Linked DNA regions of Alkalilimnicola ehrlichii MLHE-1. The protein of the gene in region 1 interacts with the protein of each later gene in a pairwise test. Links are inferred from orthologs where the notes say so. Each region holds a gene or a part of one and is shown in the gene's direction. Other genes may lie near its edges.

Region 1 (4,522 bases):
TTGATCGCCGTGTTCTGGTTTCTGGTGATCCGGCCGCAGCAAAAACGTGTGAAGGCCCACCGGGAGATGCTCTCGGAACTCAAGGTGGACGATGAAGTGGTCACCAACGGGGGCGACCTTGGCCGCATCAACTGGCTGAATGACAACTGGGTCGGCCTGCAGGTGACGCCGGAGCAGGAGTGGGTGGTGCAGCGCCAGCTGGTGGCTCACCAAATGCCCAGGGGGACGGTGGAGCAGTCCTGGGCACAGGACTGACCCGACCCATGCACCGGCCAGCGTGCCGGTGCCCCGATTATCAGTAACGACTGACAGGAGCGACCGATGGACTTTTTCATTTCCACTGCCATGGCCCAGGGCGGCGGTGAGCAAGGCAACCCGCTGTTCGGCATCATCTTCCTGGTCCTGATGATGGCGATCTTCTGGTTCCTGCTGATCCGCCCGCAGCAGAAGCGCCAGAAGGCGCACCAGAAGATGGTCACCGAACTCTCCCGGGGTGACGAGGTGGTCACCAACGGCGGGGTGCTGGGCCGCGTCACCGCCGTCGGTGAGACCTTCATCACCCTCGAGGTCTCCAAGAGCCAGCAGGTGCGAGTCCAGAAGAACGCCGTCGCCAATGTAATGCCCAAGGGCACCATCAAGGAGCAGGAGAAGGCGGCGCAGCAGGCCAAGAAGGAGGCCAAGCGGCAGGACAAGCAGGAAGCGGTCGAGGACCGGTCCGATGAGACGGCCGTTGACGAGGCGCCGTCCGGGGCGGAAGAGCCGGAGACCGAGCGGGCCGCCGAGGGTTCCGAGGATGCCACCCAGGACAAGGACCGGCCGGCGCGCTAAGGCGAGGCGCCCGTTGGCGGAGGCAGAATGAACCGCTACCCCCTCTGGAAATACCTGATACTCATCGTGGCGATCAGCCTGGGCGCGCTCTACGCGTTGCCCAATCTCTTCGGTGAGGACCCGACGCTGCAGATCTCCACAGCGGAAGGGGATCCCCCTGACCAGGAGACGCAGCAGTCGTTGCTGCGCTTCCTGGAGGAGCAGGGTGTCCCGGCCATCGGTGCGGAGACCCGTGAGGGTCAATACCTGATCCGCTTCGACAGCGTGGACCACCAGATGGACGCGGCGGACCTGGTCTCCGCCAAGCTTGGCCGCGGGTACACGGCGGCCATGACCCTGACACCGAGGACACCGGCCTGGCTGCGGGCCCTAGGGGCCGAGCCGATGTACCTGGGCCTTGACCTGCGCGGCGGCGTGCACTTCCTGCTGGAGGTGGATGTCAATGCCCTCAGGGAACAGACGGTCGAGCGTCACGTCAACGACTTCCGCACCCTGCTGCGGCAGGGCCGCATCCGCTACGGTCAGGTGGAGCCCTACGAGGACCTGGCGGTGCGGGTCTCCTTCCGGGAGGCGCCGGCACGGGACGAGGCGTTGCGGTTGCTGCAGGAGGACTTCGGCGATCTGGAGTTCGACCGGGACGAGGCCGACGGCAACTATTACCTGATCGCTCGGATCACCCAGGACGACCTGGATGAGATCGTTCAGTTCTCGGTCAACCAGAACATCACCACCCTGCGCAACCGGGTCGATGAGCTGGGCGTGGCCGAGCCGGTGATCCAGCGTCAGGGTGCCGAGCGCATTGTTGTGCAGTTGCCCGGGGTACAGGATCCGGCCCGGGCCAAGGAGATCCTCGGTGCCACCGCGACCCTGGAATTCCGCTTGGTGGATATGGAGCGCTATCCCTTCACCGGGGATCCCGAGGCGCCACGCCTGCCACCCGCGGCGGAGCTGTTCCAGGAGCGCGACGGCAACTACGTGGTGCTGCAACGGGATGTGATGATGACCGGCGACCGCATCGTTCATGCGGCGTCGGGGATCGACCAGGAGACGGGCGGTCCCCAGGTCAACATCCGGCTCTCCGGCGCAGCCGGACGGCAGTTCAACCGCATCACCCGAGAGCACGTGGGCGATCTGATGGCGGTGGTCTTCATCGAGCGCCAGTCGGAGATGGTGCTGGTGAACGACGAGCCGCAGCGTGAGGTCACCGAGGTGCGCGAGGTGATCAGTGTCGCCAATATCCGCGAGCCCCTGGGGGCCAGCTTCCGGATCACCGGGCTGGACAGCACCCAGGAGGCGCGCAACCTGGCGCTGCTGTTGCGTGCCGGCGCCCTGGCCGCGCCCATCGATATCGTCGAGGAGCGCACCATCGGCCCGAGCCTGGGCGCCGAGAACGTACGCCAGGGCTTCCTGGCGGTGGTCATCGGCTTCGCCCTGGTGGTGGTCTTCATGGCCTTCTACTACCGGGTCTTTGGGCTGGTGGCCAACCTGGCGCTGATCACCAACCTGGTGCTTATCGTCGCGGTCCTGTCGCTGCTGCAGGCCACCCTGACCCTGCCGGGTATCGCCGGGATAGTGCTCACGGTGGGTATGGCGGTGGACGCCAACGTTCTGATCTTCCAGCGAATACGCGAGGAGTTGCACGCCGGATCCAGTATCCAGCGGGCCATCGACCAGGGCTACGGCAAGGCCCTGTCCACCATCGCTGACGCCAATGTGACCACGCTGATCGCCGCGGTGGTGCTGTTCGTGTTCGGCACCGGGCCGGTGCAGGGGTTCGCAGTCACCCTGTCCATCGGTCTGGTGACCTCCATGTTCACGGCCATCCTGGGCACCCGCGCGGTCATCAACCTCATCTACGGCGGCAACAAGCGCGTCGCCGAGCTCAAGATCTGACGGGGCGATATGGAACTTTTCAAACGCGAACCCCGCATCGACTTCCTGGGCAAGCGGCGCCTGGGGGTGGTGTTGTCGGCCCTGCTGCTGCTCGCCTCCATCGGTTCGCTGGCGATGCAGGGGCTGAACCTGGGTATCGACTTCACCGGCGGCACGGTGGTGGAGGTGGGCTATCCGGAGGCCGCGGATCTGGGCCGCATCGACGGGGTGCTGGAGGATGCCGGTTACGGCGATGCCGTCACCCAGTTTTTCGGCACCCAGCGGGATGTGATGATTCGGGTGCCACCCCGGGACGTGGATGAGAGCGCGGTCATCAGTGAGGAGGTGCTGGCGGCCTTGCAGGCGGATAGCCCGGACGCGGAGCTGCGCCGGGTGGAGTTTGTCGGCCCGCAGGTGGGCCGCGAGCTGACCGAACAGGGATTGTTGGCCATGCTCTATGCCCTGGGCGGTATCCTGGTCTACGTGGCCTTCCGCTTCGAGTACCGGTTTGCCATTGGTTCGGTGGCGGCGCTGTTGCACGACGTCATCCTGGTGCTGGGGTTCTTCTCCATCACCCGGATGCAGTTCGACCTCACCGTGCTGGCGGCGGTCCTGGCCATCATCGGTTATTCGCTCAACGACACCATCGTGGTGTTCGACCGGATCCGTGAGAACTTTCTCAAGTTGCGCAAGGCCGGGCCCAGGGAGGTGATGAACATCTCCATCAACCAGACCCTGTCACGGACCCTGATCACCTCATTTACCACCCTGCTGGTGGTGGGTTCGCTGATGCTGGTCGGCGGTGAACTGATCCGCGGCTTTGCCACCGCGCTGCTGGTCGGCGTGCTTATTGGGACCTACTCCTCGATCTATGTGGCCAGCGCCTCGGCCCTGGCACTGGGGGTCACCAAGTACGACCTGTTGCCCCCGGAAAAGGAGGAGGACCAGGGCGAGGGTCAGGAAGAGCGACCCTAGACACCCTGTTGAGTGGCGGCACCGGATCGCCGCGTCGCGGCCGGTGGCACCCGAACCCGCCGCCGTCTGTTTGAACCCCGGGGCGTTCCGCGTCCCGGGGTTTTTTCGTTCTGCGCCAGCGTTCGCCCTTCATGTGCCCTGATCGCCTGCGACTTTCACACCAATAGCCCCAGCAAATCATGGAGTTCCCCCGCCTACTTGAACTCATCTCGGGGCAAGATTTCGCTATCCGATGGGGTGGTTATCCGGTGGTTTGGTCTATGCTTTCAAGGAAGAGTCACCCGACAACAGCAGGAGAACGATCAATGGAAAACACCCTGCATGCCGTGCTGAAGGATAAAGGCGTGGCGCTGTACAGCGTGGATGCCGATGTCCCCGTGGCGGAGGCGATCAAGACTATGGCGGACGGTCACGTGGGCTGTGTGCTGGTTATGGAGAAGGGCAGCCTGCGCGGCATCTTCACCGAGCGGGACGTGATGATCCGCGTGGTGCATGACGGCAAGGACCCGGCGCAGACCCCCGTCTCCGAGGTAATGACCCGTGAGGTGGCCGTGGTGCCACCCACCATGACCGTCGAGGAGGCGATGGTTGTTTGCCTGGAGCGGCGGGTGCGCCACCTGCCGGTGTACGACGGCTCGGACTTGGAGGGGGTGGTTTCCAGCGGGGACCTGATGCGGTGGGTCATCGGTGACCAGAAGCACATGATCGATGACCTGATCCAGTACATCTACATCGGTCGTTGACCCGCCGGGCGACCATTCCGGCGCCTGGCGGGGAACTGTGGGTCGGGCGGGCACGTCCAAGTCAACGTAGCCCGCTCGCTTGCGAGCCAGACCTCAGGAGGGTC
Region 2 (3,044 bases), 570 kb from region 1 along the record:
GCTTCCGGCCCTCCTACTTCCCCTTCACCGAACCCTCCGCCGAGGTGGACGTGCAGTGCGTGAACTGCGGCGGCACCGGCTGCCGGGTCTGCGGTGGTACCGGCTGGCTGGAGGTGCTCGGCTGCGGCGTGGTCCATCCCCGGGTCTTCGAACACAGCCACATCGACCCGGAGCACTGGACCGGCTATGCCTTCGGCATGGGCGTGGAGCGGCTGGCCATGCTCCGCTACGGCGTCAACGACCTGCGCCTTTTCTTCGAGAACGACCTGCGCTTCCTGGCGCAGTTCCGCTGAGCCGGCCGACGCCGGCCCGGCGACCCCTGCCCCGGACAAGGACGGGACTGATCCATGCGAATCAGCGAACACTGGCTGCGTGAATGGGTGGCCGACACCGGCCCCACGGAACAACTGGCCCACCAACTGACCATGGCCGGCCTGGAAGTGGACGGCGTGGAACCCGCCGCCCCGCCCTTTACCGGCGTGGTGGTGGCCCGCATCGTCCGCTGCGAGCCGCACCCCGATGCCGACAAGCTGCGCCTCTGCCAGGTGGACGCGGGCCAGGGCGAACCGCTGCAGGTGGTCTGCGGCGCCCCCAATGCCCGCGAGGGGCTGATGGCCCCGCTGGCCACCGTCGGTGGCGAGCTGCCGGGGGGCCTGACGATCAAGCGCGCCAAGCTGCGCGGCCAGGCCTCGTTCGGCATGCTCTGCTCGGCCCGGGAACTGGGCCTCAGCGAGGACGCCGAGGGCCTGATGGAGCTGCCGGCCGACGCCCCGGTGGGCCGGGACTTGCGTGACTACCTCACCCTGGATGACACCGTCATCGAGGTGGACCTGACCCCAAACCGGGCGGACTGCCTGGGCATGATGGGCGTGGCCCGCGAGGTGGGCGCCCTGTTGGCGCAGCCGGTGCACACCCCGGACATGCCGGCGGAGCGCGCCCGGATCAGCGATGCGGTCCGGGTGACCCTCGATGCCCCGGACGGTTGCGCCCGCTACCTGGGCCGGGTCGTACGCGGCCTGGACCCCCGCGCGGAAACCCCCGTGTGGATGCGCGAGCGGCTGCGCCGGGCCGGCCTCCGCAGCCTCGGGCCGCTGGTGGACGTCACCAACTACGTGCTGATGGAACTGGGTCAGCCCATGCACGCCTTCGACCTGAGCCAGGTCCGGGGCGGCATCCATGCCCGCTGGGGGCGACCGGGTGAGACCCTCACGCTGATCGGGGGCGAGACCATCGAACTCCGCGCCGACCAGCTGGTTATCGCCGATGACGAGCGCCCCCTGGCCCTGGCCGGGATCATGGGCGGAGAGGCGTCCAGCGTCGGCGACGACACCACCGACATCCTGCTGGAGTGCGCCTGGTTCGCTCCCACCGCCATCGCCGGCCGCGCCCGCGCCCATGGTCTGCACACCGACTCCTCCCACCGCTTCGAACGCGGTGTCGACCCGGCCGGCCAGCATCGCGCCATGGAGCGCGCCACCCACCTGCTGCTCTCCATCTGCGGGGGTGAGGCCGGACCGGTGCAGGAGGCGGTCGCCGAGGAGCACCTGCCCCGGCGCCATCCAGTCCGACTGCGGCGCCAACGCATCCGCCTGGTGCTGGGCACGGAGATCGCCGGGGACACCCTTATTGGCATGCTGGAACGGCTGGGCATGCGCGTCGAGACCGGAGGGGAAGGAGTCTGGTGGGTCACCCCACCGAGCTGGCGCTTCGACATCGAACGCGAAGAGGACCTGATCGAGGAAGTGGCCCGCCTCTACGGCTACGATCGGCTGCCCACCCGGCGCCCGCCCATCCCGCTCACCGTGGGTCAGGCCCCCGAGACGCTCACCGGCCTGCCGCGGCTGCGTCAGGCGCTGGTCCAGCGCGGTTACCACGAGGCCATCAGCTACTCCTTCGTGGCGGCGGAGGCACAGCAGGCGCTGGATCCGGAGCACCAGGCCCTGGCGCTGGCCAACCCCATCTCCGCCGATCTGGCGGTCATGCGGACCAGCCTCTGGCCCGGCCTGGTCCAGGCCGCCCGTCACAACCAGAACCGACAGGTGCAGCGTATCCGGCTGTTCGAGACCGGACTGCGGTTCATTGGCGAGGCCGGCGACCTGCGCCAGGAACCGCGCATCGCCGGGCTGGCCCTCGGGCCGGTCCACCCTGAGCAATGGGCGGAGCCCGGGCGCACCCTGGACTTCTACGACGTCAAGGGCGATGTGGAGGCCCTGCTGGCCGCCGGGGGGCGGGCCGGCGCCTTCCGGTTCCAGGCCGACCATCACCCGGCGCTGCATCCGGGCCAGACGGCGCGCATCCTGGACAGCGACCACGACCACCGCCCGGTCGGCTGGCTGGGCGCCCTGCACCCCGCCCGGGCTCGCGAGTTGGACATCCAGGGACCGGTATTCCTGTTCGAACTGGACCTCAGCGCCGTGCAGGCCGGGCATCTGCCCGCCTTCCGCCCGTTGTCGCGTTATCCGGCCAACCGGCGGGACCTGGCGCTGCTGGTCGCGGATGAGGTCCCGGCGCAGACGCTGGTGGACGTAGCCCGTGCCGCCGGGGGGGAGCAACTGGTCGACATCCGGCTATTCGACGTCTACGCCGGGAAGGGTGTGCCGGAAGGCCGGAAAAGCGTTGCCATGGGCTTGATTTTACAGGATTCTTCGCGCACGCTTACTGATGAGGACATGGACCGCGTGTTGGGGCGCGTGGTCGAGCGTCTGGCTCAGGAAGCCGGTGCAGTACTGAGGGGGGAGTAACGGCATGGCGCTGACCAAGGCCGACATGGCCGAACGTCTTTTCGAGGAGGTAGGCCTGAACAAACGAGAGGCCAAGGAGCTGGTCGAGTCGTTCTTTGAGGAGATCCGCCAGGCGCTGGAGGATGGCGTGCCGGTGAAACTCTCGGGGTTCGGCAACTTCGACCTGCGCGACAAGAACGAGCGCCCGGGCCGCAACCCAAAGACCGGCGAGGAGATACCCATCTCCGCCCGGCGGGTGGTGACCTTCCGTCCCGGGCAAAAGCTCAAGAGCCGGGTAGAGGCCTATGCTGGAAACGTCAAACA

The links. The genes of interacting proteins can lie anywhere in the genome.
Region 2: the proteins of secD (region 1) and pheT interact in binary tests that used the Escherichia coli proteins (3 or more experiments, as listed by UniProt). The link is inferred for Alkalilimnicola ehrlichii MLHE-1 from one-to-one orthologs.

Annotation. Positions count from the first base shown.
Region 1 is NC_008340.1:1,418,397-1,422,918, forward strand. What follows is about bases 409-3,288. They hold secD (protein translocase subunit SecD), read left to right. Parts: upstream 409-855; coding sequence 856-2,721; downstream 2,722-3,288. Other genes in these bases: secF (protein translocase subunit SecF), read left to right, coding at 2,731-3,288. Outside these bases: preprotein translocase subunit YajC, read left to right, coding at 1-255; more of secF, read left to right, coding at 3,289-3,675; MLG_RS06225 (CBS domain-containing protein), read left to right, coding at 3,981-4,418. UniProt on the Escherichia coli protein: Part of the Sec protein translocase complex. Interacts with the SecYEG preprotein conducting channel. SecDF uses the proton motive force (PMF) to complete protein translocation after the ATP-dependent function of SecA.
Region 2 is NC_008340.1:847,878-850,921, reverse strand. It holds pheT (phenylalanine--tRNA ligase subunit beta), read left to right. Parts: upstream 1-347; coding sequence 348-2,741; downstream 2,742-3,044. Other genes in the region: MLG_RS03920 (MerR family transcriptional regulator), read left to right, coding at 3,026-3,044; ihfA (integration host factor subunit alpha), read left to right, coding at 2,746-3,044; pheS (phenylalanine--tRNA ligase subunit alpha), read left to right, coding at 1-293.